DNA from 3 places in the Rhodococcus sp. T7 genome. Region 3 is predicted to be linked to each of the others. Evidence: riboswitches for the same ligand, from Rfam matches in the RefSeq annotation. Region 3 holds a riboswitch; each other region holds the start of a gene.
What was found. A riboswitch is a leader RNA that binds a small molecule or an ion and turns the genes downstream of it on or off. The one in region 3 is predicted to bind thiamine pyrophosphate.
Positions count from the first base shown of each region.

Region 1 (9,794 bases), on a different contig from region 3:
TGCGTGGCAAAACTCAGGCAATCGCGCACATCACCGGGCCGCGCAGCCCCAACGACACGATCGGCAGGTTCCGGGTACTCGGCACCGACCTCGGCATCATGTGGGACAACGGCGGAGGCGAGATCCTCACCGCATTCGGCGACACCGTCGGGCTGAGCGACAACCCGCTGTGCGGTCTGGTCGGCGACTGGCGCAGCAACATCCTGCTGCGCAGCTCCGACAAGGACCTCACCGACGGGATGGGCATCGACAATTCCCCGGTCGATCTGCCGAATCATTCCAAGGAGATCATCCAGAGCCAGAAGATCCCGGGCGTGGAGCAGACCGTCATCCCCACCACCGGCATCTCGGTCGGCGCGGGTCCGGCCGCGACGCAGTACATCAACTACATGTCGGTGCGCAGCTGGGGCGCCCCGGGCGAGTGGGACACCAACGCGTCCGGCATCGCGTACTCCGTGGACAACGGCGAGAACTGGGTCACCGATCCCCTGACGCTGCGGCCCAACGTGCCGGGCACGGGCGCCGAGAACTTCCAGATGGGCTCGTACGTCAAGCACGACGGATTCGTCTACGCGTTCGGCACCCCGTCGGGGCGGTCCGGCGACGCCCGGTTGTCGCGGGTGAAGGAGGCGGACCTCCGGAACCTCTCGCTGTACGAGTACTGGGACGGCAAGGGGTGGGTGAAGGCCAACGCCACCGTCGCCACACCGGTGATCCCGGGACCCGTCAGCGAGTTGTCCGTGCAGTACAACGAATACCTCGGTCAGTTCGTGGCGATGTACACCGATGCCGGCAACTCGGTGGTCATGCGCCGGTCCGACCACCTCGAATCCGGCTGGAGCGAACCCGAAGTGCTCGTGAGCAGCCGGGACGTGCCCGAGCTGTACGGCGCGTACATGCACCCGTGGTCGAAGGGATCCGACCTGTATTTCCTGGCCACCACCTGGTCGGACTACAACGTCATGCTGCTGCGCACCAACCTGGCGGACTGACGTAATCTGCGAGTGACAGCGTGCGCGGGACAGCGCGCACGCCACACGAGCAGAGGAGCGATCTGTGGCGGCCACGGTGGAACACGACGTGTCGGAATCCCGGTTCGAGATCTACCTCGACGGCCAGCTGGCCGGATACGCCGACTACTTCGAGCGGAACGGCGCCCGCGACTTCCACCACACCGTGACGTACCCGCAGTTCCGCGGGCAGGGTCTGGCGGCCGTGGTGGTGAAGGCCGCCCTCGACGACACGAAGTCCAGTGGGCTCTCCGTGATCCCGTCGTGCTCGTACGTGGAGAAGTACATCGCCGAGAATCCGAGCTATGCGGAGCTCGTCTGATCCGCTCCGCCCGGCCGTCCGCGCGGCATGTCTTCTCGCCGCGACGGTAGTGCTGGCCGGCTGCGGTTCCGGCGGTGGTTCCGACGCCGGTCCGGCGTCCGCACCGACAAACTCGGTGGCCGCGCAGCCCGGCCCGTTCGTGGGTGAATGCGGCTCGCTGACCGACGCCGAGGTGTACGAGCGGGCGGGGATCGCCGGTCTCACCCCGGTGTCGCGGAACGGCATCAAGTGCCGGTGGGAAGCGGACGGCGGCGAACGGTACGTGATGTTCACCTGGTACCGCGGCAGCCCCATCGACCGGGAGCGCGCGGTGGCCAAGGGCATCGGTCACGAGGTCCACGACCTCGAGATCGCCGGGCATCGCGGATTCTCCTCGCAGAACGTCGGGTTCTGCGAGGTCGCGCTCGGCACCGGTTCCGATTTCGTGCACTGGCTGGTCCGCTACGGCGCGGGCAGTGCACCCGCCGATCCGTGCGAGGCCCCGACCGCGCTCGGCCGGCTGACGCTGGAGAAGGCCAAGTGAGCGGCGCCCGGCGACTCGCCGCGGCGGTCGCGTCGGTGATGGTGCTGGCCGGCTGCGGCACCTCCGTCACGGGCACTCCCCTGCCCGAGGGCGCCGCGTCCTCCGACGGCGGCGGCTCGCCGCAATTCGACAAGCTCCTGCGCGAATGCGACGCCGTCCCCGACGACAAGATCGCGGAGACACTGCACGGCGCAGGCATCGACCAGTACTTCTACGGTGCGGTGTGCATGTGGACGGTGTCGTCCGCCGCCGGATCGATCGACGTCACGTTCGGCTGGTTCGAGAACAACTCGCTGCAGCGGGAGCGAACGGTGGCCGACCAGCTGGGCTATCAGGTGGAGGCCACGACGATCGCGGGCACGTCGGCGTTCAGCGCCCGGCGGCCGGGTGATTCGGCGGCGTGCGGGATCACCGCCGCCTACTCCGGTGTCATCACGTGGTGGGTGCAGCAACGGTCTGGGACGGGCGACCCGTGCGACGGCGCGCGCACGCTCGCCGAGTTGACTCTGCAACGCAACCAGTAGCGGCCGAAATTCGCTCGCGGTGGCCACGACCTCGCTGTTAGCGTCGAAGGACCACCGACCGAGCCGACCAGAGGACCCTTGCCGTGACCGCCACCGAGACGGCTGTAACTCGCCGGTTCGGGCCCCTGATCCTGCTGAACGTCGCGACGCTGTTCTCCTCCACGGGCAACGGGATCGTGATCGTCGTGCTGCCGTGGCTCGTGCTCGAGCAGACCGGTCGCGCGTCGGACGCCGCGATCGTCGCGGGCGCGGCCACCCTCCCGCTGCTGCTGTCGAGCCTGTTCGCGGGCACGTTCGTCGACCTGTTCGGACGACGCCGCACGTCGCTGATCTCCGACTGCCTGTCGGCCCTGTCCGTGGCGGCCATCCCGGTGATCGCGAACACGACGGGCCTCACCGTCACGGTGATCGCCGTCCTCGCCGCGATCGGCGCCGCGTTCGATCCGGCCGGCATCGCGGCCAGGGAGTCGATGCTGCCCGCCGCCACGAAGTCCGCGGGGTGGTCCCTCGACCGGATGAACAGCCTCTACGAGGCCAATTACAACGTGGCGTATCTCGTCGGCCCGGGCATCGGCGGCGTGCTCATTGCCACCGTGGGTGCGGTGAACACGTTGTGGGTCGCGGCCGCCGGTTTCGTGCTGTCCGTCGCGACGATCGCGTTCCTGCGTCTCGAGAACGCCGGCCGACCGGACACCGCCACGCGCCCGACGTCCATCTGGCACGGCACGCTCGAGGGGCTGAAGTTCGTGTGGCACAACCGGCTCCTGCGCACCATCGCTCTCGTGGACATGGCGGTGGTCGCGCTGTACATGCCGGTCGAATCGGTGGTGTTCCCGGTGTACTTCACCGAGCTCGACAAGCCTGCACAGCTGGGTTCGGTGCTGATGGCGCTCAGCATCGGCGGTGTGGTGGGCGCCCTCGCGTACGGACCGCTCGCGCCGTTCGTGTCGCGCCGGATGCTGATGGTGGTGGCGGTGACGGTGCTGGGCGCGGCGATGGTCGCGATGGCGTTCCTGCCGCCGCTGTGGGCGATCCTGGCGCTGGCTCTCCTGCAGGGTCTGGTGTTCGGTCCGGTCGGCCCGATCGCCAACTACGCCATGCAGACTCGCAGTCCGGAGCACATGCGCGGCCGGGTCACCGGGGTCATGACGTCCACCGCGTATGCGGCGGGTCCGCTGGGCTACCTGCTGGCCGGGCCCATCCTCGACAAGTGGGGAATCCAGCCGACGTTCTTCGTGCTCGCGATCCCGGTCCTGATCATCGGACTGGCGTGCTTCGCGCTGCCCGTGCTGAAGGAACTGGACGAGAAGGTGCCGGTCAGTTGAAGCCCATGACGTCGTTGCCCCACGCGACCCGCATCTCGTGGTCCGGGTCCTTCACGAGGGTGTCCGCGCCGTCGATCAGCAACGTGGCACGGTCCTCCTCGTCGTAGGGGGCCCAGTGCTTGGACCCGTCGAGGGCGGCGGGGACACCGTGCCGTGCGAACGCGAGCCACCGGCGCTGGATGCGGCCGGACACCTCGAGTGCCGTCTTCCGCCCGCCGAGCCAGAACGTCGGGTCGATGTTGAGGGTGTCGAAATTGCCGAAGACATACGGGAGTTCGGTGGCGTGCCCGGCTCCGATGCGTGCGGCCTTGAGCATCGGCGTGGCCTGGTCGAACCGGTACATCCACGTCGGCGAGTGCCTGCTGTGGGCGTCGGCCACCCACAGGGCGGGCATCCGGAACGCCGCGTCGCGGGACATCGCGAGCGCGCCCTTCGGTTTCCCGCGGTCCGGGTACGCCGACAGGATGTCGGCGAGGCGGGCCGCGGGCAGTTCCGGGTGATCCGTCGCGATCGCCCGCAGCATCTCCTGCACCGAATCCGAAGTGACCGGCAGCAGAGGCGATTTCATGAACTTGAAGATCGACGACTCGTCCTTGTTGGAACCGATGATGAGGGGGATGCGGTGGGAGTAGCCCTTCTGGAACGCGGCCACCGGGTAGCGGGGCAGGAAGTCGCGGTCCACCACGGGCGCCATGGCGAGTGTGCCGGGAATCTTCGTCGGGACCTCGTTGACGAGCGTGTCGCTGGCCTCGATGATCGTGCGGTACGGGAGGCGCAGCAGCGTGTCGATGCGGTCGCGTTCCACGTCGAGGATGTCGAGGAACTGTTTCGCGACGGTGGCCCCCCGTTCGCTGCCGTACACCGACGTGGCGGGTGGGCTCTGGGCGATCGCGCGGTGGAACAACCCGTCCGCGTTCGGGCACGTCATCAGCGTGGTGATCGACCCGGCTCCCGACGACTCCCCGAACACCGTCACCTCGTCCGGGTCACCGCCGAAGAACGCGATGTTCTCGCGCACCCATTCGAGGGCGGCGACCTGGTCGCGCAGCCCGCAGTTGGTCTCGAACACCCGATCCGCCGTCGAGAACGACGACAGGTCGAGGAAGCCGAGCGCCCCCACCCGGTAGTTGAACGAGACCAGCACGACGTCGCCGAGAGTGGACAGGATCCGACCGTTGTAGATGCCCTGAGCAGCGGTTCCCAGGCAGTAGGCGCCGCCGTGGATCCACACCATCACCGGCCGCGGGGTGCCGTCGGGCCGGGGTGCCCACACGTTGACCGACAGGCAGTCCTCGTCCATCTCGAGTCCGGCGTCGATCGGGACGGCGGTGCCGTGGCCCTGCGGGGCCATCGGGCCGAAGTCGACGCAGTCGCGCACGCCGTCCCACGGGGCGGGCGGGACCGGCGCCCGGAACCGCAGATCGCCGACGGGGGCCGCGGCGAACGGGATGCCCTTCCACGCGTAGACGTCGCCTTCGGGGTAGCCGCGCACGTCGCCGTCCCGGGCGCGGACGACGAGTGTGTCGCCTGACTTCTCGACATCCACGGCCGAATCTCCTCACGCAGCGCGTACGGGAATCTCTCGCCAAACTACCAACGATGCGCAGGCAGGACCGTTCGAACGTGACATAGATCAACCGCGCGCTAACATTTCCTCCGTGGCCGCATCGACCGATCCCGAGGGCAAGAGCCTCCTCGACTATCCGCGGCCGTCCGTGGCGGTCGACGTCGCCGTCCTCACCGTGGACGGCGCCGATCTGAAAGTTCTTGTGGTCCCGCACCGTTCGGGCCGGCTCGCGCTTCCGGGCACCTTCCTCCACGAAGGCGAGCGTCTACGGGACGCCGCCGAACGGTGCCTGCGGATCAAGGCCGGCCTGGCGGGCGCCGAGTTCCACCAGCTGGCAATGTTCGACGACCCCGCCCGCGACGATCGCGGGTGGGTGCTGTCGATGACACACGGGGCGGCACTCCCCCGCACGGCACTCCCCCGCGACGCCCTGCTGATCCCCGTCGACGGCGACCGGGTGACGCAGCACCTCGCGTTCGACCACGCGGACGTCGTCACGCTCGCCGTCGCCGACCTGCGCGAGCGGTACGCGCGGTCCGTCGACCCGTCGGGGCTGGTCGGCGACACGTTCACGGTGCTCGAACTGCGCCGGGTCTACGAGGTGGTGTTCGGCCGCCCCCTCCCGAAGGACTCGTTCCGCCGGCACATGATGCCCGCTCTCGAGCACACCGGCGACATGGCCGTCGTCGGGACGGGCAGGCCCGCCGAGATCTACAGGCGCGGCCCCGCGGCCCTCCCGCCGGGCGCGGCCGCGTTCCTCGCCGGCTGAGCCCGGCCACCCACCCGGGCCTTTCCGTTCGCGGCACGGCCGGTGCTAGGGTCGGCTTGTTCTGACACGGGGTGCTCCGCACGGGCGGGGCTGAGAACACACCCGGGAACCTGCTCAGGTAATGCTGACGAAGGGATGTCAACGTTGTGAATAGCTCTGTCCAAGGTGCTGCGGGCGCAGGCCAGCACGCCCGATTCACGGACCACTTGTGGGACCGGACCAAGGTGCTGCGCGAGGCGATCGACGAACTCGAGTTCCTGCGCCGCCTCGGCGACGGAACGCTGCCGCTGGACGTGTTCCGCACGTACATCGAGCAGGATTTCCTGTACCTGACCGGGTACGCGAAGGCCCTGTCCCTGGTCGCCGCGCATGCGCCGGGTCCCGTCGAGGCCGGCTTCTGGGCCGGCTCGGCGGCCGAGGCCGCGACGGTCGAGGCGACGTTGCACCAGAACCTCCTGACCAGCGGGCGACTCCCCGCGTCGGACGTCGAACCGCAGCATTCGCAGGCCTGCCTCGGGTACATCTCCTACCTGACGGCCGTCGCCGCCACCGAGCCGTACGCGGTGTCCGCCGCCGCGGTGCTGCCGTGCTTCTGGATCTACGCGGACGTGGGACGCCGGCTGGCGGCGAGCGCCCGCGAGGTGCTGTCCGCCGACCCGTCGCACCCGTACGCACAGTGGGTGACCACGTACGACGCGGAGGAGTTCCACGCCGCCGTCGCGAAGGCCCGCGAACTCGTGGACGCCGCCGCGGAGGCCGCGACCGACACCCAGCGCGAGGCGATGGTGGAGGCGTTCACGATCGCCAGCCGCTACGAACTCATGTTCTGGGACACCGCACTCAACAAGCAGGAATGGCCGGCGTCGTGACACTTTTCTCCCGCACCAAGCGTTTCTCCCGCACCAAGCGCGCTGCCACCGCAGCCGTCATCCTCGTCTCGGCCCTGTCGATGCTCACCGGCTGCGCCGGCGACTCGCAGTCCGACGACACCATCCGGTTCGCACTCGACTGGACGCCGAACACCAACCACACCGGTCTGTTCGTCGCCCAGCAGGAGGGCTGGTTCGCCGACGCCGGGCTCGACGTGCAGGTGCTGCCGTACAACGACACCTCGCCCGACACCCTCGTCGACGCAGGCAACGCCGAGTTCGGCGTGAGCTTCCAGAGTTCCGCGACGTTCTCGAAGGCCGCGGGCGCCCAGACCACATCGGTCATGGCCCCGCTGCAGCACTGGGCGACGGGCATCGCGGTGAAAGCGGATCGCCCCGACATCACCCGCCCCCGGGATCTCGACGGCAAGATCTACGCCGGTTTCGCGGACCCGGACGGCGAGGAGACGCTGAAGCAGATCATCCGGAACGACGGCGGCAAGGGCGAATTCACCACCGTCACGCTCGGCACGTCGGCGTACGAGGCCGTGTACTCCGGCACCGCCGACTTCACCGTGTCGTTCTTCGGCTGGGAGGGCATCGAGGCCGAGCACCGAGGCACCCCGATGCGCTACTTCCACTACACCGACTACGGATTCCCGGACGCGTACGCACTCGTCATCGAGGGCAACGAGCAGTGGATGGACGAGCACCCCGAGCAGGCCCGCAAGTTCGTCCAGGCCCTGCAGCGCGGCTACCAGTTCGCCGCCGACCGGCCGGACGAGGCCGCACAGATGTTGATCGACGCCAATCCCGGCGCCTTCACGGACGAATCCCTCGTGCGGGAGAGCCAGCAGATGCTGTCCTCCCAGTACATGAAGGACGCGTCCGGAAAGGTCGGGACACAGACGGCCGAGCAGTGGGCGGGATACTCCGGTTTCCTGTTCCAGCACGGCCTGCTCACCGGCCCCGACGGGGCACCGCTGACCACGGAACCCGACTGGTCGACCTATTTCACCAATGAGTACCTCGCTCAGCCCTGACCCGACCGTCCGGACCCCGGCCCCGGGCACGTCCCCGCTGCTGCGGCGGGTGCTGCCCGCGGTCGTGGTCGTGGCACTGCTGGTGGTCGCGTGGCAGGTGTACGTGACGGTCAGCGGTATCCGGCCGCAGGTGCTGCCGTCGCCGCTGCGGGTCGTCCAGCAGGGCTGGAAGGCGCGGGACGCCATCTCCGGTCACGCCTCCGCCACGCTGCAGGTGACGCTGATCGGGTTCGCCGTCTCGCTGCTCTTCGCGTGGGCTCTCGCCGTGCTCGTGGACTTCTCGCCGTGGCTGCGACGCGCGTTCGTTCCGCTGTTCGTCGTGTCGCAGACTCTGCCGATCATCGCGATCGCGCCGCTGATGATCATCTGGTTCGGATTCGGTCTGCTGCCGAAAGTCCTCGTGATCGCCCTCGCCACGTTCTTCCCGATGACGATCGGCCTGATCGAGGGTTTCGCCGCCGCCGACCGGGAGGCGGGTGCGCTGTTGCGCAGCATGGGCGCCTCCCGGTGGCAGGAATTCCGCTACGTCCGGTTGCCCTCGGCGATTCCCCGGTTCTTCACCGCCCTGCGCATCGGCATCACGTACGCCGTGGTGGGCGCCGTGTTCGCCGAATACGTCGGGGCCACGTCCGGTCTCGGCATCTACATGGCCACGCAGAAGAACTCCTTCCGCACCGACCTCGTGCTGGCGGCGGTGCTCGTGACCGCCGTGATCAGCGTCAGCCTCTACCTGCTCACATTCGCGGTCGAACGCGTCGTCGCCCCCTGGATCAAGAACGAGAGGGCCCGGCATGAGTGACACCGCGCGCGTCGCACTGTCCGGACTGAGCAAGGGATTCCCCGTCCGCGGCGGCATCCGTCCCGTCCTCGACAACGTCTCGTTCACCGTCGAACCGGGCGAGTTCGTGTCGGTGATCGGCCCCAGCGGATGCGGGAAGAGCACCGCATTCGGCATGCTCGCCGGACTCGACCAACCGGACACCGGCACCGTCACGATCGGCGGCGAACCCGTGCGTCCCGCGGGCAGTGGCCCGTCGAAGTGCGCGTACATGCCGCAGAAGGATCTGCTGTTCCCGTGGCGCAGCGTCCTCGACAACACCACCCTCGGACTCGAGGTGCAGGGCGTGCCCCGGAAACAGGCGCGGGACAAGGCCCGGGAACTGTTCTCCGTCTTCGGTCTCGGCGGGTTCGAGGACGCCCGCCCCAGCCAGCTGTCCGGCGGGATGCGGCAGCGCGCCGCGATGCTGCGGACCGTCGTCCAGGACCGTCCGGTGCTGCTGCTCGACGAGCCGTTCGGCGCCCTGGATTCGTTGACCCGCACCGAGATGCAGACCTGGTTGCAGGACGTGTGGCAGCGCTACCGGTGGACCGTGCTGATGATCACCCACGACATCCGGGAGGCCGTCTACTTGTCGGACCGGGTGGTCGTGCTGTCCGCCCGGCCCGCCACCGTGCGCCGCGAGGTGACGGTGGGCCTGCCCCGCCCCCGCGAACTGTCGATGATGACGTCGCCCGACTTCGCGGACGTCGAACACGAACTGCTCGGCGTGCTGCACGAGGAATCGCGGCGGGCCCTCGTCGAGCAGGAGTCGGGCAGACGCTGAAACCGCGCTGCCTCACAGCAGTGCGGTTTCCAGTTCACCGAGGGCAGTCTCCAGGTAGTGGAGGATGCGTTGCAGGCTCGGCACCGAGCGGCGGCACCCGATAACACCGAAATCGAGGTTGCCGCCGTTGGTGGTGAGCGTGATGTTCAGCGCCTGCCCGTCCAGCACCACCGACGTCGGGTAGATGCCGTCCAGCCGGGACCCGTTCCAGTACATGGTCTTCCGCGGTCCCGGGACG
Region 1 covers NZ_WXYH01000034.1:3,711-13,504, reverse strand. The annotation lists gene MLGJGCBP_RS05395 (DUF4185 domain-containing protein) at 1-992, shown strand, start outside; gene MLGJGCBP_RS05390 (GNAT family N-acetyltransferase) at 1,057-1,332, shown strand; gene MLGJGCBP_RS05385 (DUF3558 domain-containing protein) at 1,316-1,855, shown strand; gene MLGJGCBP_RS05380 (DUF3558 domain-containing protein) at 1,852-2,379, shown strand; gene MLGJGCBP_RS05375 (MFS transporter) at 2,463-3,704, shown strand; gene MLGJGCBP_RS05370 (carboxylesterase/lipase family protein) at 3,697-5,250, opposite strand; gene MLGJGCBP_RS05365 (NUDIX hydrolase) at 5,363-6,040, shown strand; TPP riboswitch at 6,098-6,193, shown strand; gene MLGJGCBP_RS05360 (TenA family protein) at 6,187-6,909, shown strand; gene MLGJGCBP_RS05355 (ABC transporter substrate-binding protein) at 6,894-7,952, shown strand; gene MLGJGCBP_RS05350 (ABC transporter permease) at 7,930-8,751, shown strand; gene MLGJGCBP_RS05345 (ABC transporter ATP-binding protein) at 8,744-9,556, shown strand; gene MLGJGCBP_RS05340 (WS/DGAT/MGAT family O-acyltransferase) at 9,569-9,794, opposite strand, start outside.
Region 1: linked by a shared signal. The riboswitch ahead of MLGJGCBP_RS05360 (TenA family protein) and the one ahead of thiC (phosphomethylpyrimidine synthase ThiC) in region 3 are both predicted to bind thiamine pyrophosphate.

Region 2 (9,794 bases), on a different contig from region 3:
GTGTCCGGCATCCTCAGCCGCGTCGGGTTGAGGCCGTCGCGGACGGGAAGTGGGGCGTCGGGCACCCCGTCACGGTAGTCGAGAGGAGGCCGAAATCCGTCGTTGACCGCGAGGGGACTCATGGTTACTATCCGGTAAGTTTGTGACGCGGGCCACCCTGACTGGTCGCTGAGGCGCGTCATCGGAGGATTTCACGGGGGTTCGAAGTGATCGTGCGTCGATGGGCGTTTCGACCGGGTGCGGCGGCAGTCGCGCTGGCGGTGGGGGTGGGACTTGCCGTGGTACCCACGGTGACGGCGTCGGCGGATCCGACGGGCGGCGCCGCGGGGGCCGAGTGGAACGCCGCGGTCGACGCCCCGCCGAAGTACCCGGTGATCGCGATCGACTGGGACGTTCCCATCACGATGAGCGACGGAACGGTGTTGAAGGCCAACGTCTATCGCCCCGCGGACGCCTCTGGCACGCCGATCGACACCGCGATGCCGTCGGTCCTGAACGTCACGCCGTACACGAAGTTGGTCGGTAACCTCGTCGATTCCGTGCTCGCGGTGCCGGGGCTCGAGGACACGGTCGTCGACCTGGTGAACTCCTTCGATCTCGCCGGGACACCGCTCGACGGCGTCGGAGAGTTGTCGAAGGTGCTCACCGGCGGCGGCATGCGCGTCTTCGGCGTCAACCGCGACCTCGTCCGGAACGGATACACCCAGGTGGTGGTCGATGCGCGCGGCACCGGCTTCTCGCAGGGCGAATGGCAGGCACTCGGCCCGCTCGAGCAGCAGGATTCCGTCGAGATCATCGATTGGATGAGCAGGCAGGGGTGGTCCGACGGCGAGGTCGGGATGGCGGGGGTGTCCTATTCGGGAATCAACTCGCTGCAGGCCGCGGGGCATCGGCCGCCGGCGTTGAAGGCGATCTTCCCCACCGAACCGGGCAACGACCTGCTCCGCGACATCGTCGGGACGGGCGGTGGTCTCGGCGTCGGATTCATGCCGCTGTGGCTCTCACTGGTCAACGGTCTCAAGTTCGTTCCCGACGTCCAGGCACTCGCACAGGGGAACTTCGACGAGCGGTGGCTGCAGGACCGGTTGCGGGATCCGCTGACGCTGTTCCCCGCATTGATCCAGGCGATGACCGCGTCGCAGATCGGCGATCTCGACGCCGGCACGCTGCGGGTGGCGCAGGACGGCCAGTTCTACGAGGAGCGGAAGGCGCAGGCGGAGAACATCGACGTGCCGACCATGCTCTACGGCGCCTGGCACGACATCTTCGCGAACAGCGAACCGCGGGTCTACAACGACATTCCGCTGCCCGCCGGTGAGAAGCAGCTGATCATGAGCGATGCCTACCACGTCTCGTTCGGTGGCGGCTTCGGCGAGCCGGGTGCGCCGCCGCGACTCGACGTCCTCGAACGCGCGTGGTTCGACAAGTGGCTGAAGGGCATCGACAACGGCATCGACGAGTACGGCCCGGTCACGCTGTACCAGCAGGGCAACGGCTGGACCACCACCGATCAGTTCCCGCGGGCCGGTGTCGACTACCAGCGGATGTACCTGTCGGGTGCCCCCAGCGGCACCGCCGGGCACGCCGCCCACGACGGCAGCCTGGTGCCGGCGAAACCCGGCGACACGGCGCAACTCACCGTCGCACCCGGTCTCCGCGGGCTCTGCTCCCGCGACGGAACGCAGGGCACCGCGGGCGCGGCCGTCGTCTTCGGGTCGGTGTGCAGCAAGGACTCCCGCTTCAACGAGGCCGAGGGCCTGACGTTCACCAGTGCCCCCGTCGCGCAGCCGACGGAACTGTCGGGTCCGGTCAACCTGCACCTCGAAACCGTGCTGGACGCGCCGGACGGCTTCTGGGCGGTGACGCTGAACGACGTCGCACCGGACGGCACGTCGACCCCACTAACGAACGGTGCGCTCACGGCTTCGATGCGGGCCGTGGACGATTCGAAGAGCACCAGGTCGCCGAACGGCGACTACACCGAACCGCACCACTATCTGACGGTGGCCGCGCGTCAGCCGCTGGTTCCGGGTGAGGTGACACCGGTCGACATCAACTTCGTGCCCACCGACGCGGTCCTCGCGCCGGGGCACCGGTTGCGCGTCGACGTGTACGCGGGCAGCGTTCCCCGGTACCTGCCGCTCGGGCCGATTCTGGCGGACAGTCAGCTGAAGCCGCAGCACGTGGCGTTGTCGCCGGACCGGCCGAGTTTCCTCAACCTGCCGCTGGTCGGGGCGCAGGCGTGGTGACGGGTTCACGCCGCGTCCCGGGATCCGTAGGGTTGACGGCATGACCAAGTGGACAGCTTCGGACATCGTCGATCAGAGCGGCCGCACGTTCGTCGTCACGGGCGCCAACAGTGGTCTGGGGGAGGTGGCCGCGCGGGCTCTGGGGAAGGCGGGAGCGCACGTCGTGCTGGCCTGCCGCAACACCCACAAGGGTGAGGTGGTCGCGCGGTCGATCGGTGACAACGCCGAGGTGCGCCGTCTCGACCTGTCCGACCTCGCGTCGGTGCGCGAGTTCGCCGCCGGCGTCGATTCCGTCGACGTGCTCGTGAACAACGCCGGGGTGATGGCGGTTCCGCAGCGCAAGACCGCCGACGGATTCGAAATGCAGATCGGCACAAATCATCTCGGGCACTTCGCGTTGACCGGACTGCTGCTCGGCAAGATCACCGACCGGGTCGCCACGATGTCGAGTGCGGCACATCAGGCCGGGACGATCCACCTCGACGATCTCAACTGGGAACACCGCAAGTACAACCGCTGGAGCGCGTACGGGCAGTCGAAACTCGCGAATCTGCTGTTCACGTACGAATTGCAGCGCAGGCTGGCCGCGGCGGGGTCGCCGGTCAAAGCGGTGGCCGCGCATCCCGGCTACGCGTCGACCAATCTGCAGGCGCACACCGAATCGGTGCAGGACAAGCTGATGGCAGTCGGCAACCGGATCTTCGCGCAGTCGGCGGAGATGGGGGCGCTGCCGATGTTGTTCGCGGCCACCGCCCCCGACGTGATCGGCGGCAGTTACATCGGGCCGGACGGCCTGTTCGAGCAGCGGGGCCACCCGAAGGTGGTGGGCTCCAACAAGAAGTCGCGGGACGAGCAGACCGCGAAGGGTCTGTGGTCGCTGTCGGAGGACCTGACGGGCGTCGAGTACGAGTTCGGGTGACCCGACGCCCGCGCAGGATGCTCAGTCTTCGGTGACTTCGAGGGTGACGTCGACGTTGCCGCGGGTGGCGTTGGAGTAGGGGCACACCTGATGTGCCTTCTCCGTCAGTTCGAGTGCCTCCGCGCGCGGCAGGTGGGGGAGGGACACCTCGAGGGTGACGGCGAGGCCGAATCCGCCGCCGTCCGTGGAGCCGATCCCGACGCGGGCGCCGACGGCCGAGTCGGCGACATTCGCCCCGGCCTGACGGCCGACGAGCTGGAGTGCGGAGTGGAAGCACGCCGCGTATCCGGCGGCGAACAGCTGCTCGGGGTTGGTGCCGTCGCCCGATCCGCCCATCTCGGTGGGGATGGCGAGGTTCAGGTCGAGCCGGCCGTCGGACGTGCGGGCGTGGCCGTTGCGGCCTTCCCCGGTTGCGAGGGCTTCGGCGGTGTAGACGATCTTCATGGTTACTTCTCTCCTGTTGGGGTTGCGAAACTGTGGAGCGATTCGGTGAGGCGCGACAGGGTGTCGCGCAGGGCGACGAGTTCGTCGATGCCCATTCCCGTCGAGCGGGCGAGTTCGGTGGGGATGCCTTCCGCGGCGGCGCGGAGGCTCGCGCCCTTCTCGGTGAGGTGGATCCCGACCCGGCGTTCGTCGGCCGACGAACGCCTCCGTTCGACCAGGCCCAGCGCCTCGAGCCGCTTGAGCAGTGGCGACAGGGTGCCGGTGTCGAGGTCGAGGGCGTCGCAGATCTCCCGCACCCCGCGACCGTCCTGTTCCCAGAGGACCAGCAGCACGAGGTACTGCGGGTAGGTCACGCCCAGCGAGTCGAGCATCGACCGGTATCTCGCGGTCATCGCCCGGGAGGCCGAGTACAGCGCGAAGCACACCTGGCGGTCGAGGGCGAGGTTGTCGGTCACCTCTGAATGGTTGCACACAACTAGGTTGTGCACAACCAAGAAATCGGAAACGGTGTTTGCCCTTACACTGTTGGCCAGTGACACGGGGTGCTGCCCGGCGAGGATCCGGACGGCTGAGAAGACACCCGTCGAACCTGAACTGGGTAATGCCGGCGAAGGGATGTCGCGGAGACGGCCGTATGCGCTCATCCGATGTCTCGTCGCCGACCGATTGGAAGGTGACAGCAATGCAGCTCGACAAGCAGATCGTCCTGGTTACCGGCGGTGGCCGGGGCCTCGGTTCCGCCATCGTGCGGTCGTTCGCGGCGCAGCACGCGCGGGTAGTCGTGAACTACCGCAACAGCCGGGGTGCGGCGGAGGAACTCGCGGCATCCCTGGGTGCGGACCGCGCGGTCGCGCTCCAGGCGGACGTCACCGATGCCGCGCAGGTGGCAGCACTGTTCGCCGCAGCGGAAGCGCACTTCGGATCGCCGGTGACCACCGTGATCAACAACGCCCTCGCCGACTTCTCCTTCAACGGCGACGCACGCGACAAGGCGGACGTCATCACGTGGGAGGCCTTCGACTCGCAGTTGCGCGGCAGCGTGCAGGCGACCCTGAACACCACGCAGGCCGCGCTGCCGGGCATGCGCGCGCTCGGGTTCGGCCGCATCGTGAACATCGGAACCAACCTGTTCCAGAACCCCGTCGTCCCGTACCACGACTACACCGCCGCCAAGGCCGCCGCGCTGTCGCTGACCCGCACTCTCGCCGCCGACCTCGGGCCCGACGGCATCACCGTCAACATGGTCTCGGGCGGGTTGCTGCGCACCACCGACGCGAGCGCCGCCACCCCCGACGAGGTGTTCGACCTCATCGCGGCGAGCACTCCGCTGCAGCGGGTCACCACCCCCGACGAGTTCGCCGACGCGGTCCTGTTCTTCGCGTCCCCGTGGTCGCGTTCGGTGACCGGCCAGAACCTCGTCGTCGACGGTGGACTGGTCAAGGACTGACATGAGCGACGCCCGGCAACTGCACTTCAACGCGTTCCTGTTCGGCTGCGGGCACCACGGCGCCGCGTGGCGGCACCCCGCCTCGCAGGTGGAGCGGCTCAGCGACATCGCCTACTACGAGGAACTGGCGCAGACCGCGGAGCGGGGTTGCCTCGACGCCGTGTTCTTCGCCGACGGGCATTCGGTGCGCGACCCCGCGTCCGGGGGCATGTGGTTCCTCGAACCGCTCACCGCGCTGTCCGCGATGGCGCGGGCGACCGAGCGGGTCGGTCTCGTGACGACCGTGTCCACCACGTTCTACACCCCGTTCCACGCCGCGCGGATGCTGGCGTCGCTCGACCACATCAGCGGCGGCCGCGCCGGCTGGAACGTGGTGACGTCGATGTTCGACGCCGAGGCCCGCAATCACGGTCTCGAGGAGATGCCGCCGCACGACGACCGCTACTCGCGGGCCGCGGAGTTCGTCGAGGTGGCACTCGCGCTGTGGGATTCGTGGGAGCCCGACGCGCTCGTGCTCGACCGGGAGGGCCTCTTCGCGGATCCGGCCAAGGTGAACGCGGTCGGGCATCGGGGCAAGCATTTCCTCGTGGACGGTCCGCTGAACGTGCCGCACTCGCCGCAGGGGCGTCCGGTGCTGTTCCAGGCGGGCGCGTCGGATCAAGGCCGTGACCTGGCCGCCCGGTGCGCCGAGGGCATCTACGCCGTCGCCTACGACCTCACGGCCGCGCAGAGTTACTACGGCGACGTGAAGCGGCGCATCCGCGCTGCGGGCCGCGACGCCGACGCCGTGATCGTGATGCCCGGTCTCGTCACCTACGTGGGCTCGACCACTGCGGAGGCGCGCAGGAAGAAGTCGGAACTCGACGCGCTCCTGCCCGTCGAGCAGTCGCTGGCGCAGTTGTCGATGTTCGTCCAGCAGGATTGCAGCGCATGGGAATTGGACGCACCCGTTCCGGCGCTGCCGCCGCTGTCGGAGTTCACCGGACCGCAGGGCCGGTACGACACGATCCTGCGGATCATCGAGAAGGACCGTCCCACCGTGCGGTCGCTGCTGGGCACGCTGGCGGCCGGCGGCGGGCACTGCACCATGATCGGCACCCCGGAATCGATCGCCGACGAGATCGAGGTGTGGTTCCGCGGCGGCGGCGCCGACGGATTCAACCTGATGCCGCCGCTCTACCCGAACGGGCTCGCCGACTTCGTCGACGAGGTGATCCCCGTCCTGCAGAAGCGCGGGCTGTTCCGCGCGGAGTATGAGACGGAGACCCTGCGCGACCATCTCCGGGGTCGCCGGTAGTTGCCACCACAAAGAACACAACCTTCTCTAAGTACGCAACAGTGACTGTGAGCGTCCCTCCCCCCGACACTGGCTGTTATCGCGATCACATCGCGACTCGAGCTCGGACGAGGAGTGGCAATGCTGGTAGCGCTCGGCTTTCTGATGGTGGCCGTGTTCATGTTCTTGATCATGTCCAAACGGGCCACTCCCGTGGTCGGGCTGATCGCCGTCCCGGTCGCATTCGGCATCGCGGCCGGGGCGGGCCTCGGCATCGGCGACATGATCACCGACGGGATCAAATCGCTGGCCCCCACGGCCGCGCTGCTGTTCTTCGCGATCATCTTCTTCGGGATCATGATCGACGTCGGCCTGTTCGACCCGCTGGTGAAACTCATCCTCCGGCTCGTCCGCAACGACCCCATGCGGCTCGTCGTCGGCACCGCGGTGCTCGCGATGGTGGTGTCGCTGGACGGTGACGGATCCACGACGTTCATCATCGTGACGTCCGCACTGTTGCCGCTGTACATGAAGCTGAAGGTCAGCCCCGTCGTGCTCACGGTGGTCGCCGGCCTGGCGAACGGCGCGATGAACATCGTCCCGTGGGGTGGGCCGACGGTCCGGGCCGCCTCGGCGCTGGGCATCTCCCCGTCCGACGTGTTCGTCCCGATGATCCCGTCGCTCGTGGTCGGACTGATCGTCGTGCTGCTGTTCGCCGTGCAACTCGGCTACAGCGAACGCCGCCGCATCGGCACACTCGAACTCACCGACGAGCGCCTCCTCGTCGCCGCAGGCTCCGGCCTCCGCCGCTCCGGCTCGGGCTCGGGCTCCGGGGGCAACGGTGACGCACCCCGGACGGGTGGCGGTTCCGGCGACGCCGGTTCGGACGACGGCCAGGGCTTCGCCGACGGCCTCGACCCCCAGCGGCCCACGCTGCGACCGAAGCTGTTGTGGTTCAACATGCTCGTGACCGTGACGCTGCTCGTCGTGCTCGTGATGGACGTGCTGCCGATTCCGGTGCTGTTCATGGTGGCCGCGGCGATCGCGCTGACGGTGAACTTCCCGCGGGTCAAGGAACAGCAGGAAGCGATCACCCGGCACTCGTCGAGCATCGTCTCCGTCGTCGCGATGGTGTTCGCCGCGGCCGTGCTCACCGGCGTGTTCCAGGGCACCGGCATGGTCGAGGCGATGGCGCAGTGGCTGCTCGAGATCATCCCCGCCGCGCTCGGACCGCACCTGGCCGTCATCACCGGCATCCTGAGCCTGCCGTTCACGTTCTTCATGAGCAACGACGCCTTCTACTTCGGCGTCATGCCCGTGCTCGCCGAGACGGCGTCCACGTACGGCATCGAACCGGTCGAGATGGCCCGCGCGTCCATCACCGGCCAGACGTTCCACATGCAGAGCCCCCTCGTCCCGGCCATCCTCCTGCTCGTCACCCTGGCGGGTGTCCCGCTAGCGGACCACCATAAGAAGGTGCTGTGGCGCGCGGCGCTGGTGTCGCTGTCGATGCTGGTGGTCGGCGTGATCCTGGGGCAGATCCCATGGTGACGTAGTCGTCCGCCGGTGACTTAATCGGCGGAGTCGGACTCGGTGTCGGTGGCGGGCCCCTCGGGGGTTGCGCCACCTTCGCCGCTCCAGTCGGCGCCGGAACCCTTGTCGTCCTCGGCCGGATCGGACACCACGTCCTTGTCCGCGCCGGGGGCGCCGCTGTCGGTGGTCGTCGTCTTCGGTCCGGAATCGTCCTTCGCTGTCATGTCCGACGAATACCCCGACATCAGGGTCTGCCAATCAGACGCTCGCAGGTCCACAGTGCGAAAAGCCCCGTCGGGGATTGGCAGGTGAACAATACTTCGACGTAGTGTTCCCCGGGTTATCGACGATGAAGGAGTGGAACTGTGGCGCGCAAAGTTGTTGTCGAACGCATCGACGACATCGACGGAACTCCGATCAAGAACGGTAAGGGGGAGACCATTCCGTTCTCAGTCGACGGCGTCGACTACGAGATCGATCTGAAGCTCAAGAACGCCAGGGAATTCCACAAGACTCTCGAGTTCTACATCGAGCATGCAACTCGGGTCGGGGGAAGGAAGCGCCGGTCGACCACTGCGGTGGATCCGTCGCAGGGCCGTGGGCAGGCGAAGGAAATCCGGGAATGGGCGACGGCGCAGGGCTACGAGTTGTCCGCGCGCGGCCGTATTCCCGCCCAGATCGAGGAAGCGTACAACGCGGCGCACTGAGATCGCGTCGTCGCGGGCGGTCGAAAAAGGGCCCCCAGCCGCCCCCGACCGGGTCGGCTGGGGGCGGTCTCGGACGCAGCCGTCAGTATCGCCGCGCTGCGTGAAACGACATGGAGTTCAAGGCCACTCGCGTGACCGGCCGACCCGGAGCCGGGGCGTGGACGACGGTGTCGTCGCCCGCGTAGATCCCGGCGTGGCCGCCCCCGTAGAAGAGGACGACGTCACCGGGCTGCAGGTCGTCCCGGTCGACGGCGGTTCCGTGCAGGAGTTGCTCGTACGTGGTGCGCGGAACCGATACGCCCGCCTGTTTGTACGCCCACTGGACGAGACCGGAACTGTCGAACGCGCTGTGGTCGCCGGCGCCGCGGGTGCAGGCGATGCCGATTCTGGTGGTGGCGGCGCGCAGGGCGTGGCGTCCCGGCCGCACCGGGTCGGCGCGAAACGTCTGAACCAGATGAAGCCCGTGGTTTCCGGTGTGGGGGTTCATGCCGTCGGTACTCCAGTGCGCTCGGTGTGGTGTCGCGTCTGCGGGGCGCGCTCTGATTACAGGGTGGCCCCGACACGGGCCGGGCGCACCGGCCGAATTACCTGGATACGTGCCTGTCTTCCCTCGCTCTGCCGCCGGGTTCGAGGGTCGGTGACAGAATTATTCGATCTGGTCGGTTTGGTACTCGCGAGTAGTGGATGCTGCTAATAACCTCGAGTAGGTAATGATTCTGCAAAGAGGAGTGGTCCGCTGCGTCCTGTGGGCTGGGATGGAGGAAGGCGGACGATGACGATCCGACAAACCGCGAACTGTGCCTTCGGCGTCGCCCGCCTGGCGTTCGATGCAGCCGCCGCCGTCCTGTCCGTTGCCGTGGCCGTACCGGTCGCCTTCGTCGCGGGCGAGGCGAGAACGATGGCCCACACGGCGAGAGGCGACATCACGCCGGCCCCCGAAAATTCGGACCGGGAGCACGTTCACGACCTGGGGACAGTCGTCGAACTGAGCTAGCCGGCCCGGCGGGAACGCCGGAGTCGGAGCCGGGCGTAGGTGACGACCCCGAGCACACCACTGATGAGCACCAGCATGGCGATGCTGAGCAGCCACCACGACGCGGCGTGCTGCCACAGTGTGTCGGGCTCGGTGCCGGTGGCGTTGGTGCGCAGGTCCACCGTCGAGGCGGAGGCCGCGAACCCCCAGCGGGACGGGAAGAGCCACGACAGCTGTTCGAGGACC
Region 2 covers NZ_WXYH01000370.1:14,421-24,214, forward strand. The annotation lists gene MLGJGCBP_RS39630 (pseudouridine synthase) at 1-122, opposite strand, end outside; gene MLGJGCBP_RS39635 (CocE/NonD family hydrolase) at 207-2,249, shown strand; gene MLGJGCBP_RS39640 (oxidoreductase) at 2,290-3,168, shown strand; gene MLGJGCBP_RS39645 (organic hydroperoxide resistance protein) at 3,190-3,612, opposite strand; gene MLGJGCBP_RS39650 (MarR family winged helix-turn-helix transcriptional regulator) at 3,615-4,067, opposite strand; TPP riboswitch at 4,141-4,245, shown strand; gene MLGJGCBP_RS39655 (3-oxoacyl-ACP reductase) at 4,295-5,059, shown strand; gene MLGJGCBP_RS39660 (LLM class flavin-dependent oxidoreductase) at 5,061-6,356, shown strand; gene MLGJGCBP_RS39665 (CitMHS family transporter) at 6,441-7,886, shown strand; gene MLGJGCBP_RS39670 (hypothetical protein) at 7,907-8,092, opposite strand; gene MLGJGCBP_RS39675 (histone-like nucleoid-structuring protein Lsr2) at 8,234-8,575, shown strand; gene MLGJGCBP_RS39680 (C40 family peptidase) at 8,658-9,062, opposite strand; gene MLGJGCBP_RS39685 (hypothetical protein) at 9,348-9,569, shown strand; gene MLGJGCBP_RS39690 (FHA domain-containing protein) at 9,566-9,794, opposite strand, start outside.
Region 2: linked by a shared signal. The riboswitch ahead of MLGJGCBP_RS39655 (3-oxoacyl-ACP reductase) and the one ahead of thiC (phosphomethylpyrimidine synthase ThiC) in region 3 are both predicted to bind thiamine pyrophosphate.

Region 3 (9,794 bases):
GCAGTCCCGCCAGCACCAGCGCGCCGCCGCCGACGAGGCGGACCCGGAACCAGCCCCACCCCCGTTCGGGGTCGCGGAGCGCGGATTCGATGGTCAGGCACAGGACCGCTCCGGCGACCAGGTCGACGCCGTAGTGGTAGCCGAACCCGAGGGTCGCGGTCAGTGTGCACACCAGCCAGAACGTGCCGCCGAGCCGCAGCCACCAGACACCCTGCCGGGAGTGGATGAACAGTGCGAGGGCCCACGCCGTGTGCAGGCTCGGCATGCAGTTGCGCGGCGTCGTCGAATCGAACGACAGGGGTTCGGGCGCGAAGTCGGGTGCCGGAACGAGGTTCGGCCAGTAGTCGCTGACCTGGAACCCCTGCCCGTCGGTACCGAATGCGAAGATCGGACCGACCACGGGGAACAGCACGTAGAAGACGGGACCGACGAGACCGATCAGCAGGAACGTGCGCACCAGGTAGTGCGAGGGCCAACCGTTCCGCAACTGGTAAACGGCCACCGCGATCGCCGCGACCGGCAGTTCGATGTAGACCCAGTGCAGGATGCCGTACCCGACGGGACCGAGCGCGTCGACGAACTGCCCCATGTGCCACGACGGGCTTCCCAGCGCGTGATCCGCGAGCTGGGCGAACTCGTCGAGGACCATCGGCCCGGCCATGATCGTGACCTGCAGCCAGGCGTCGCCGAACTTGGTCGCGAGAATCAGCAGCGCACCCAGCCCGACACCTTTGAGGGCGCTGCGCCGCTGCTCGCCGGTCCACCGGACCGCCGCGTAGACACCGACCGCGGTGAGTACCCAAGTCGCGCCGTTCCCGACGGTCAGCGGGCCACCCGACAGGTAGCGCACAGCGGCGACCACCACGTCGATGCCTGCCGCCGAAGACAGCGCGACGATGCGTTGCCGGTTGGTGAGCCCGACCATCGCAAGCGCGAGGCCGGCCCACGGGACGGACGCCGACTTCGGGGTCAGGACGTAGTCGCGGAACAGGCTCTCCAAGGGACCCTGGAAACCCTGGACGGACGCGACCGACTGGACCACGACAAGCAGGATCGCCACACCGAGCGCCCCGCCCGCAACGAACATGCGGGAACGATCGACGGGCCCACCCGGCCGTACAACGGCAACATCGTCGATCGACACCCGCCAAGTGTAAACAACACGTGAACGGCAAGTGGACGAGTGTCCTGCCCGAGACCGACTTTCAGGTCCCGAGCTCCTTCACCAGCGCATCGACCACGGCTACCAGGTCACCGCCGGTGGCCTCCGCGACCTGACGTTGCCGCTGGTAGGAGGCGCCGCGGCGGGGAATCTCGGCCACGGCGGCCAATTCGTCCGCGCAGCCGAGTCGCACGGCGGTCGGCGCCAGCTTCTCCAGCAGGTCGTTCAGGTCGTCGGTGACGAGCCGCTCGTTGCTGTCCTCGTCGAGAATGATCTCCGCGTCGAGTCCGTACCGCGCAGCCCGCCACTTGTTTTCCTTCACGTGCCACGGCTGCAGGTTCGGCAGGTTCTCGCCCGCCTCGAAACGCCGGTCGAGGTCGACGATAAGACAGTGCACGAGCGCGACGAGGGCACCGAGTTCGGCGCGGGTGGAGATGCCGTCGAAGACGCGGACCTCGATGGTGCCCCACCGCGGCGCAGGCCGGATGTCCCAGTGCATCCCGCCGATCTTGGTGATCACCCCGGTCTTCATCTGGTCGCTGATGAAATCCTCGTACTGCGCCCAGTTCGCGAACTGGTACGGGAGCCCCGCGGTGGGGAGTTGCTGGAACATCAGGGCGCGATTACTCGCGTACCCCGTGTTCACTCCCGCCCACATCGGTGACGACGCGGACAGCGCGAGCAGATGCGGGTACCGCTGCAACAGCGCGTTGAGAATCGGGAACACCTTCTGCGGCGAAGACACCCCCACGTGGACGTGCACACCCCAGATCAGCATCTGACGGCCCCACCACTGGGTGCGCTCGATCAGCTCGTCGTAATCCGGTGTGCGCGTGACCAATTGGGTCGACCACTGCGCGAACGGGTGCGTTCCGGCGCAGATGAGATCGACCCCGAGCGGGTTCGCCGCCCGCCGCAGCAGGTCGAGCGACTCGTCGAGGTCGTCCATCGCCTCACCGACGGTGGAGTGGATGCCGGTGACGAGTTCGACGGTGTTGCGCAGCAACTCCTTGGTGATCCGCGGATCCTCCGGACCCGCGAGATTCTCGACCGCGTCGAACACCTCCGCGGCCGTGTTGGAGAGATCCCGCGTGACCCTGTCGACCAGCGCGATCTCCCACTCGACACCCAGCGTCGGCCGCGGCGAACCGGGAAAGGGAACTACCACGGTTTCGATCCAACCACAGGCCGCAGCCCGCGGCAGCGCGCCGACACCCCGGCTGCAGCCGGGGTGTCACGCAACTCAGCCGGCGCCGATGACACCGCAGGCCACGCGAGAGCCCGCGTCACCGGTGTTCAGGGTTTCCTGATCGGGAGCGGGTGCGTAACGGGTGGGGATGTTCGCGAAATTGTCGGGACCCGAGTGGATCATGACCGCGGTGCCGCTGTCGCCGTTCTTCAGGTCCTCGACCGTGAAGGCGTCGGTGCTGGTGACCAACTCGGCGGTGCCGTCCTCCAGCACCTGCAGCGACGTGAGGTCGCCGCTCGCCGGGTGCCCCGAGTGGCCCGCGGCCTGGAAGTGCCCGCCCGCGGACAGGAAGTTTCCGGGCGCACCACCGGTCGGTGCCACGGAGTTCGTCTCACACTTTCCGACGGAGTGCACGTGGAAACCGTGGAATCCGGGCGTCTGGTCCTTCACGGACACGGTGACCTCGACGTGACTGCCCGACTGCTTGAACGTGGCGGTACCCACGCTCTGGCCCTCCGCGTTCTTCAGCGTCGCGGTGAGCGCGCCGCTCTCCGCGTTCTCGCCCGAACCGCTTTCGGCGTCGCCGGGAACGCCTGCCGCACTGGGATCGGCGGCGCCGGTCCAGACGGGAGGAGTGGTGCCGGGAACGTCGGTCGGCGCCTCGTTGTTACTGCAGGCGGTCAGCCCGAAAGCTGCAATGGCCACCACCGGGGTGACAATGCGCCAGGACATCCGACGGGTAGAACTCGAGGCCATCAAACCGCTCCTTTGAGGTGGCGAAGAAGTGCACCTGATCATAACCGCGGCGCCGGCGCACCGACCGTCCGGTCTAGTGCGCAGAGGTGACGATGACGACCACACCGGCCGACGAATTCGCGATGCCCGGGAACTTCGGCTCGGCCGACACCCCGAGTTGCGCCGCGATCTCGGTGGCCGCTTCCTTCTCCGCGGCGGAAGTGCCGTAGTACACGGTGGTTTCGGAGATGGTGCCGTCGCTGTAGTTGCCGGTTTCCGACACCGTCCACCCCGAGGACATCAGTTCGGTGGCGGTCTGGCTCGCGAGCCCCGTGACGTTGCTGTTGTTGAGCACCCGCACCGGCACCGACGCCACGTCGGCAGCCTTCGTGGTGCTGGACGCACCGGAGGTCGTGCTCGCCGCGGAAGCGGAGGTGCCTCCCCCCGCTCCGGCGGCCGTCGTCGGACGGGCGGCGGTGGTCGTGGCAGCCGCCGAAGTGGTGACGGTGGCTGCGGTTTCCTCCGAATCCGAACCTCCGAGCGAGGCGAACCCGAGACCTGCGAAGAGAATCGCGAGGGCGATCAGCACCATCGCGAGGGCACGTAACGGCGGGCCGGACGATTCGGGTTTCGGAGTACTCACGATGTCGACCTTAGCGACCGGTTGCTACGTGACGTCGAACCCGAGGCGACGGGCCGCGCGGGCCTTCTGCCTGCTCGCGCGCAGCCGTCGCAGGCGCTTGACGAGCATCGGGTCGGCTGCGAGCGCCTCCGGACGGTCCACCAGCGCGTTGAGCACCTGGTAGTACCGGGTGGCGGACATGTCGAACAGCTCTTTGATCGCTTCTTCCTTCGCGCCGGCGTACTTCCACCATTGGCGCTCGAAGGACAGGATGTCGTGCTCCCGACGCGAGAGACCGTCGTCGTTGCCGACGTCGTCGACCCCTACGGAAGTGTCGCCGTCGATGCGCTCGGACTGGTTCCGACTACGCGCTGTTGCGCCGTCCATCTCACTCCTCGACTACTAGCTCTCGCCCGACCTCAGCGAAACCACGTTCCCCCGGCTCCTCGATCGCGTGGCCGATCGAGCAACGAATTACACAGCTGTACTTCAGCGACTATTCAACCACGACGAACGCCGCGGGCAGTGCGAACGGCTCGGGCGCGCCGCACTATCCTTGACGACCATGGCCATCCTCCCCATCCGGATCGTGGGCGACCCGGTATTGCACGAACCGACCGAGACGGTGTCCCAGTCACCTGCGGAACTCGCAGACATCATCGCCGACATGTACGACACGATGGACGCCGCCAACGGCGTCGGGCTCGCCGCCAACCAGGTCGGCCTGCCGCTGCGGTTGTTCGTCTACGACTGCCCGGATGTCGACGAGACCGGAAAGCCGTTCCGCCGGCGGGGCTGCGTCGTCAACCCGGTCCTCGAGACGTCGGAACGACCCGAGACCATGCCGGACCCGGACGACGACGTCGAGGGTTGCCTGTCGGTTCCCGGCGAGCAGTTCCCCACCGGCCGGGCCGAGTGGGCGAAGGTCACCGGCACCGACGCCGACGGCAATGCCGTCGAGATCGAGGGACGCGACTTCTTCGCGCGCATGCTGCAGCACGAGGTCGGTCACCTCGACGGCTTCCTCTACGTCGACATGCTGGTCGGCCGCAATGCACGCGCCGCGAAGAAGACCATCAAGCGCGCCGGCTGGGGAGTTCCCGGGCTCAGCTGGGTGCCGGGAACGGTCGAAGACCCGTTCGGGCATGACGACTGACATTCCGCTCGGAAGCCGGGTGGTGCTGCGATACCAGCTGCCGCCCGGTTCCAGCCATCCGATGACCGACGTCATCGGGGTACTCGAGAGCGTCGAGCCGCTCGTGGTCGTCCGCGACGCGGCCGGCTCCGCGATCGAAGTGGAGCCGGAGCGGGTGGTCGCACTGAAGGCGGTCCCCGCACGCCCCGTGCGGGCGAGCGAGATCCGGTCCCTCGAACTGGCCTCCGCCGACGGCTGGCCGGGGATCGAGCACGCATGGATCGACGGCTGGCTCGCCCGGTACGGCCACGGCTTCACCGGACGCGCCAACTCGGCGGCGCCGCTCGGCGACCGCGGGTCGGTCGGGAGTCTGGACGACCCCTCCCCCGGCGGCACGCTCGACCGCCTGCGCGAGTGGTACGCCGAAAGGGACCGCCCGCTGCGGTTGCTGATCCCCGACCGCCTGGGCGAGGTGCCGCTGGGCTGGAACGTCAGCGACGAAGTGGTCGTGATGGCCGCCGACGTCGACAACCTGGCGCTGCCCGAGGGTCCGCGGACCACGACCGTCACCGATCACCCCGATCCGGACTGGCTCGCCCTCTACCGCTACCGCGGGTCCGCGCTCCCCGACTTCGCGGTCGACGTGCTGAACTCGGTCCGCGGCGGGACGCTCGGCTTCGGCCGGATCGGCGCCGCCGACTCGACGCTCCTCGCCGTCGCCCGCGGATCCGTCACGACCGCGCCCGACGACCGTCGATGGGTCGGGCTCACCGCTGTCGAGGTGGCGCAGGACCATCGCCGCCGCGGAATCGGCAGCCTGATCTGCGGCGACATGATCAATTGGGGACGCGAGCACGGTGCGACCCACGCGTGTCTGCAGGTCGCCGTCGAGAACGAAGGCGCGCAGGCGATGTACCGGAACGTCGGCTTCGTGACGCACCACCGGTACCGCTACGCCACCGAACCCGGCGGCTGAAAATCTGTCGGCCAGTGCCGCTAGGGTGGCTGCCGTGCGCATCGCAACCTGGAACGTGAACTCTGTTCGTGCCCGTACCGACCGGATCCTGGACTGGCTCCAGCGGTCCGACGTCGACGTGCTGGCGATGCAGGAAACCAAGTGCAAGGACGAGCAGTTCCCGTACGAGCGGTTTCGCGAACTGGGGTACGAGGTCGCGCACGTGGGCCTCAGCCAGTGGAACGGTGTCGCGATCGCGTCCCGTGTCGGCCTCGACGACGTGCAGATCGGCTTCGAGGATCAGCCCGGGTTCCACAAGGACCCGGAGGTCGCGCCCGCGCAGGAAGCCCGCGCCATCGGCGCCACCTGCAACGGCGTCCGCATCTGGAGCCTGTACGTCCCCAACGGGCGTGAGCTCGCCGATCCGCACTACACGTACAAGCTGGACTGGCTGGCGAAGCTGCACACGGATGCGGTCGGATGGCTGGACCGGAATCCGGACGCGCAGATCGCGCTGGTCGGTGACTGGAACGTCGCGCCCACCGACGAGGACGTCTGGGATCCGGCACTGTTCGAGGGCAAGACCCACACGTCCGTCCCGGAGCGGGAGGCCTTCCAGGCGTTCGTCGAATCGGGATTCGCCGACGTCGTCCGGCCGCACACCCCCGGCCCGGGTGTCTACACCTACTGGGACTACACCCAGCTGCGGTTCCCGAAGAAGCAGGGCATGCGCATCGACTTCGTGCTCGGGTCGCCCGCCCTCGCCGGCCGTGTCGACAAGGCCGAGATCGACCGCAACGAACGCAAGGGCAAGGGCGCCAGCGATCACGCGCCGGTCATCGTCGACCTCGGCGACTGAGGCGCAGCAACCCGAGACGAACGGCGCCCCGGTTTCTAGTCGGCGACCAGAATGTCGAGATGCTCCGGGTTCAGCGCCACGTAGCGCCGGACGTACGTGCAGATGGGACGCACCTTCCAGCCCCGCCTGCGCGCTGAACCCAGCGCCTCGCCCACGAGGACCGCAGCGAGGCCGCGGCCACCGAGGTCTTCCACGATCACCGTGTGCATGAACGCGACCACCTCGCCGGGCTTGGCGGTGAACCCGGGAATGTCGTCCTCGTCGCGATAGCCGAGGATGCCGACCAGCTCGTCCCCCAGCCACAGGTCGAATCGTTCGTGGGCGGGGTTGTCGAGTACGCGAGCATCAGTGGCCGTGATGCCAGCATCAGTGGCCGTGATGCTCCCCGACGGCTCGGGAACGTTCGAAAAGTGATCCATGCCACTCATGAGATCAGCCCATGGGCACCGTCGCGAGTGGAATCACCGGCCCCGGAACCGTTTCGTTGCCGACGAGTGGTCGTTTCGTGTCCCGACCGACCGCCGTCAGGCCTCCACCGGGACCACGAGGTCGCGGTACTCGGGATGCCCCGCGACGAAGCGCTGCACATAGGTGCATACGGGCCGGACCTTCCAGCCGTACCCGCGGGCGAGGTCGAGGGAGCGCCCCACCATGAGTCCGGCGAGTCCGCGGTGACCGAAGTCCTCGACGATCACCGTGTGCATGAACGAGACCACCGGAGCCTGTCGCCCCCGGCCTCTCTGGCCCGGCGGCCGGGCCACCACGCCCACTCCCGCACCCGCACCCGGCGGGGTGTCCGCGAGGGCGAAATAACCGAGGATGCCGACCAGGTCACCACTCAGTCGAAGTTCGAATCGGTTCTGATCGGCGTTGTCGATCACGTCCACAACCTGCGCATCTGTCAGCATGGCTATCTCCTGGGGGTATGTGTCGTAATCGAAATGTGATGTTCATCACCCTTTATACCGATGTACGGAAGCCCTGTCCAAGTTTCCCCCGAATGTTTCACTCACAGAGATCTCGGTTACAGTCTCCGGGACAACTACACATCCACGGGGGCTCGCACCAGCGGGCTGAGAGGACGGCTAGGGGCCGTCGACCGTCGAACCTGTCCGGGTAATGCCGGCGTAGGGAGCATCATCGATGAGCACAACCATATCTACAGCCACGTCCGTCACCACGGGACCGATCCAGGGCAGCACCAAGCAGTACCTGCAGTCGGGCGAGGTCCGGGTGCCGGTCCGGCGCGTACACCTCACCAACGGTGAGCACCTCGACGTGTACGACACGTCGGGCCCGTACACCGACGCGGACGCCACGATCGACCTCGACGCGGGGCTTCCGCACCTGCGGGCGTCGTGGATCGCCGACCGGGCCGGCACCCAGCTCGACGCCGCCCGCGCCGGAACCGTCACCCCCGAGATGCGGTATTGCGCTGCACGCGAGGGTGTTTCACCCGAGACGGTGCGCGCCGAGGTCGCGGCGGGTCGCGCCGTGATCCCGGCCAACCGCTGCCACCCCGAACTCGAGCCGATGATCATCGGCAAGGCGTTCGCGGTCAAGATCAACGCGAACATCGGCAACAGCGCGGTGACGTCGTCGATCGCAGAGGAGGTCGAGAAGATGGTGTGGGCGACCAGGTGGGGCGCGGACACCATCATGGACCTGTCCACCGGCAAGAACATTCACGAGACCCGGGAATGGATCCTGCGCAATTCGCCGGTGCCCGTGGGAACCGTGCCGATCTATCAGGCACTGGAGAAGGTCGGCGGTGATCCGACGGCACTCACCTGGGAGATCTACCGCGACACCGTGATCGAGCAGTGCGAGCAGGGCGTCGACTACATGACGGTCCATGCCGGGGTGCTGCTCCGCTACATTCCGCTGACCGCGCGCCGGGTCACCGGCATCGTCTCCCGCGGCGGTTCGATCATGGCGGCGTGGTGTCTGGCCCATCACCGGGAATCGTTCCTGTACACCCACTTCGACGAACTCTGCGAGATCCTCCACCGCTACGACGTCACGTTCTCGCTCGGTGACGGTCTGCGCCCCGGGTCGATCGCGGACGCCAACGACGAGGCCCAGTTCGCCGAACTCCGCACCCTCGGTGAGCTTACGAAGATCGCGAAATCGCATGGCGTGCAGGTGATGATCGAAGGACCCGGACACGTGCCGATGCACAAGATCGTCGAGAACGTGCGGCTCGAGGAGGAGCTGTGCGAGGAGGCGCCGTTCTACACGCTCGGACCGCTCGCCACCGACATCGCACCGGCGTACGACCACATCACGTCCGCGATCGGGGCGGCGATGATCGCGCAGGCCGGCACCGCGATGCTCTGCTACGTGACCCCAAAGGAGCACCTGGGGCTGCCGAATCGGGACGACGTCAAGACCGGGGTCATCACGTACAAGATCGCGGCGCACGCCGCGGACCTCGCGAAGCAGCATCCGCGGGCGCAGGAGCGGGACGACGCGCTGTCGAAGGCCCGGTTCGAGTTCCGCTGGCACGACCAGTTCGCGCTGTCCCTCGACCCGGATACGGCGCGGGAGTTCCACGACGAGACGCTGCCCGCGGAGCCGGCGAAGACGGCCCACTTCTGCTCGATGTGCGGCCCGAAGTTCTGCTCCATGCGGATCTCCGCCGACGTGCGGGAGTACGCACAGCAGCACGGGCTCGATTCGATCGAAGCCATCGAGGCGGGCATGGCCGAGAAGTCGAGCGAGTTCGTCGGCGCAGGTGGCCGCGTGTATCTGCCCGTCGAATCCGTCACCTCAGAGAATCGGTAAGGTCCCCTTCGTGAAGCTGCTGCCCCTGACCCCCGACGGCCAGACCCCCGTCCGCGTCCTCACCATCGCCGGCACCGATTCCGGCGGTGGCGCCGGGATCCAGGCGGACTCGCGGACGATGGCGCTCTGCGGCGTCCACGCATGTGTCGCGGTCGCCGCGGTGACGGTGCAGAACTCGGTGGGCGTCAGCGGTTTCCACGAGATTCCGCCGGAGACGGTGGCCGCGCAGGTGCGGTGCGTCGTCGACGACATCGGGGTCGGGGCAGCGAAGACGGGGATGCTCGCGTCGACGGCCATCATCGAGGCCGTCGCGGCCGTGTGCACCGAGGTCGGGATCGGCCGGGACCAGC
Region 3 covers NZ_WXYH01000110.1:17,945-27,738, reverse strand. The annotation lists gene MLGJGCBP_RS13025 (phosphatase PAP2 family protein) at 1-1,087, opposite strand, end outside; gene MLGJGCBP_RS13020 (glutamate--cysteine ligase) at 1,206-2,330, opposite strand; gene sodC (superoxide dismutase[Cu-Zn]) at 2,406-3,107, opposite strand; gene MLGJGCBP_RS13010 (LytR C-terminal domain-containing protein) at 3,181-3,729, opposite strand; gene MLGJGCBP_RS13005 (DUF3263 domain-containing protein) at 3,754-4,095, opposite strand; gene MLGJGCBP_RS13000 (peptide deformylase) at 4,274-4,864, shown strand; gene MLGJGCBP_RS12995 (N-acetylglutamate synthase, CG3035 family) at 4,854-5,819, shown strand; gene MLGJGCBP_RS12990 (exodeoxyribonuclease III) at 5,854-6,657, shown strand; gene MLGJGCBP_RS12985 (GNAT family N-acetyltransferase) at 6,693-7,076, opposite strand; gene MLGJGCBP_RS12980 (GNAT family N-acetyltransferase) at 7,182-7,565, opposite strand; TPP riboswitch at 7,700-7,808, shown strand; gene thiC (phosphomethylpyrimidine synthase ThiC) at 7,801-9,444, shown strand; gene thiD (bifunctional hydroxymethylpyrimidine kinase/phosphomethylpyrimidine kinase) at 9,455-9,794, shown strand, end outside.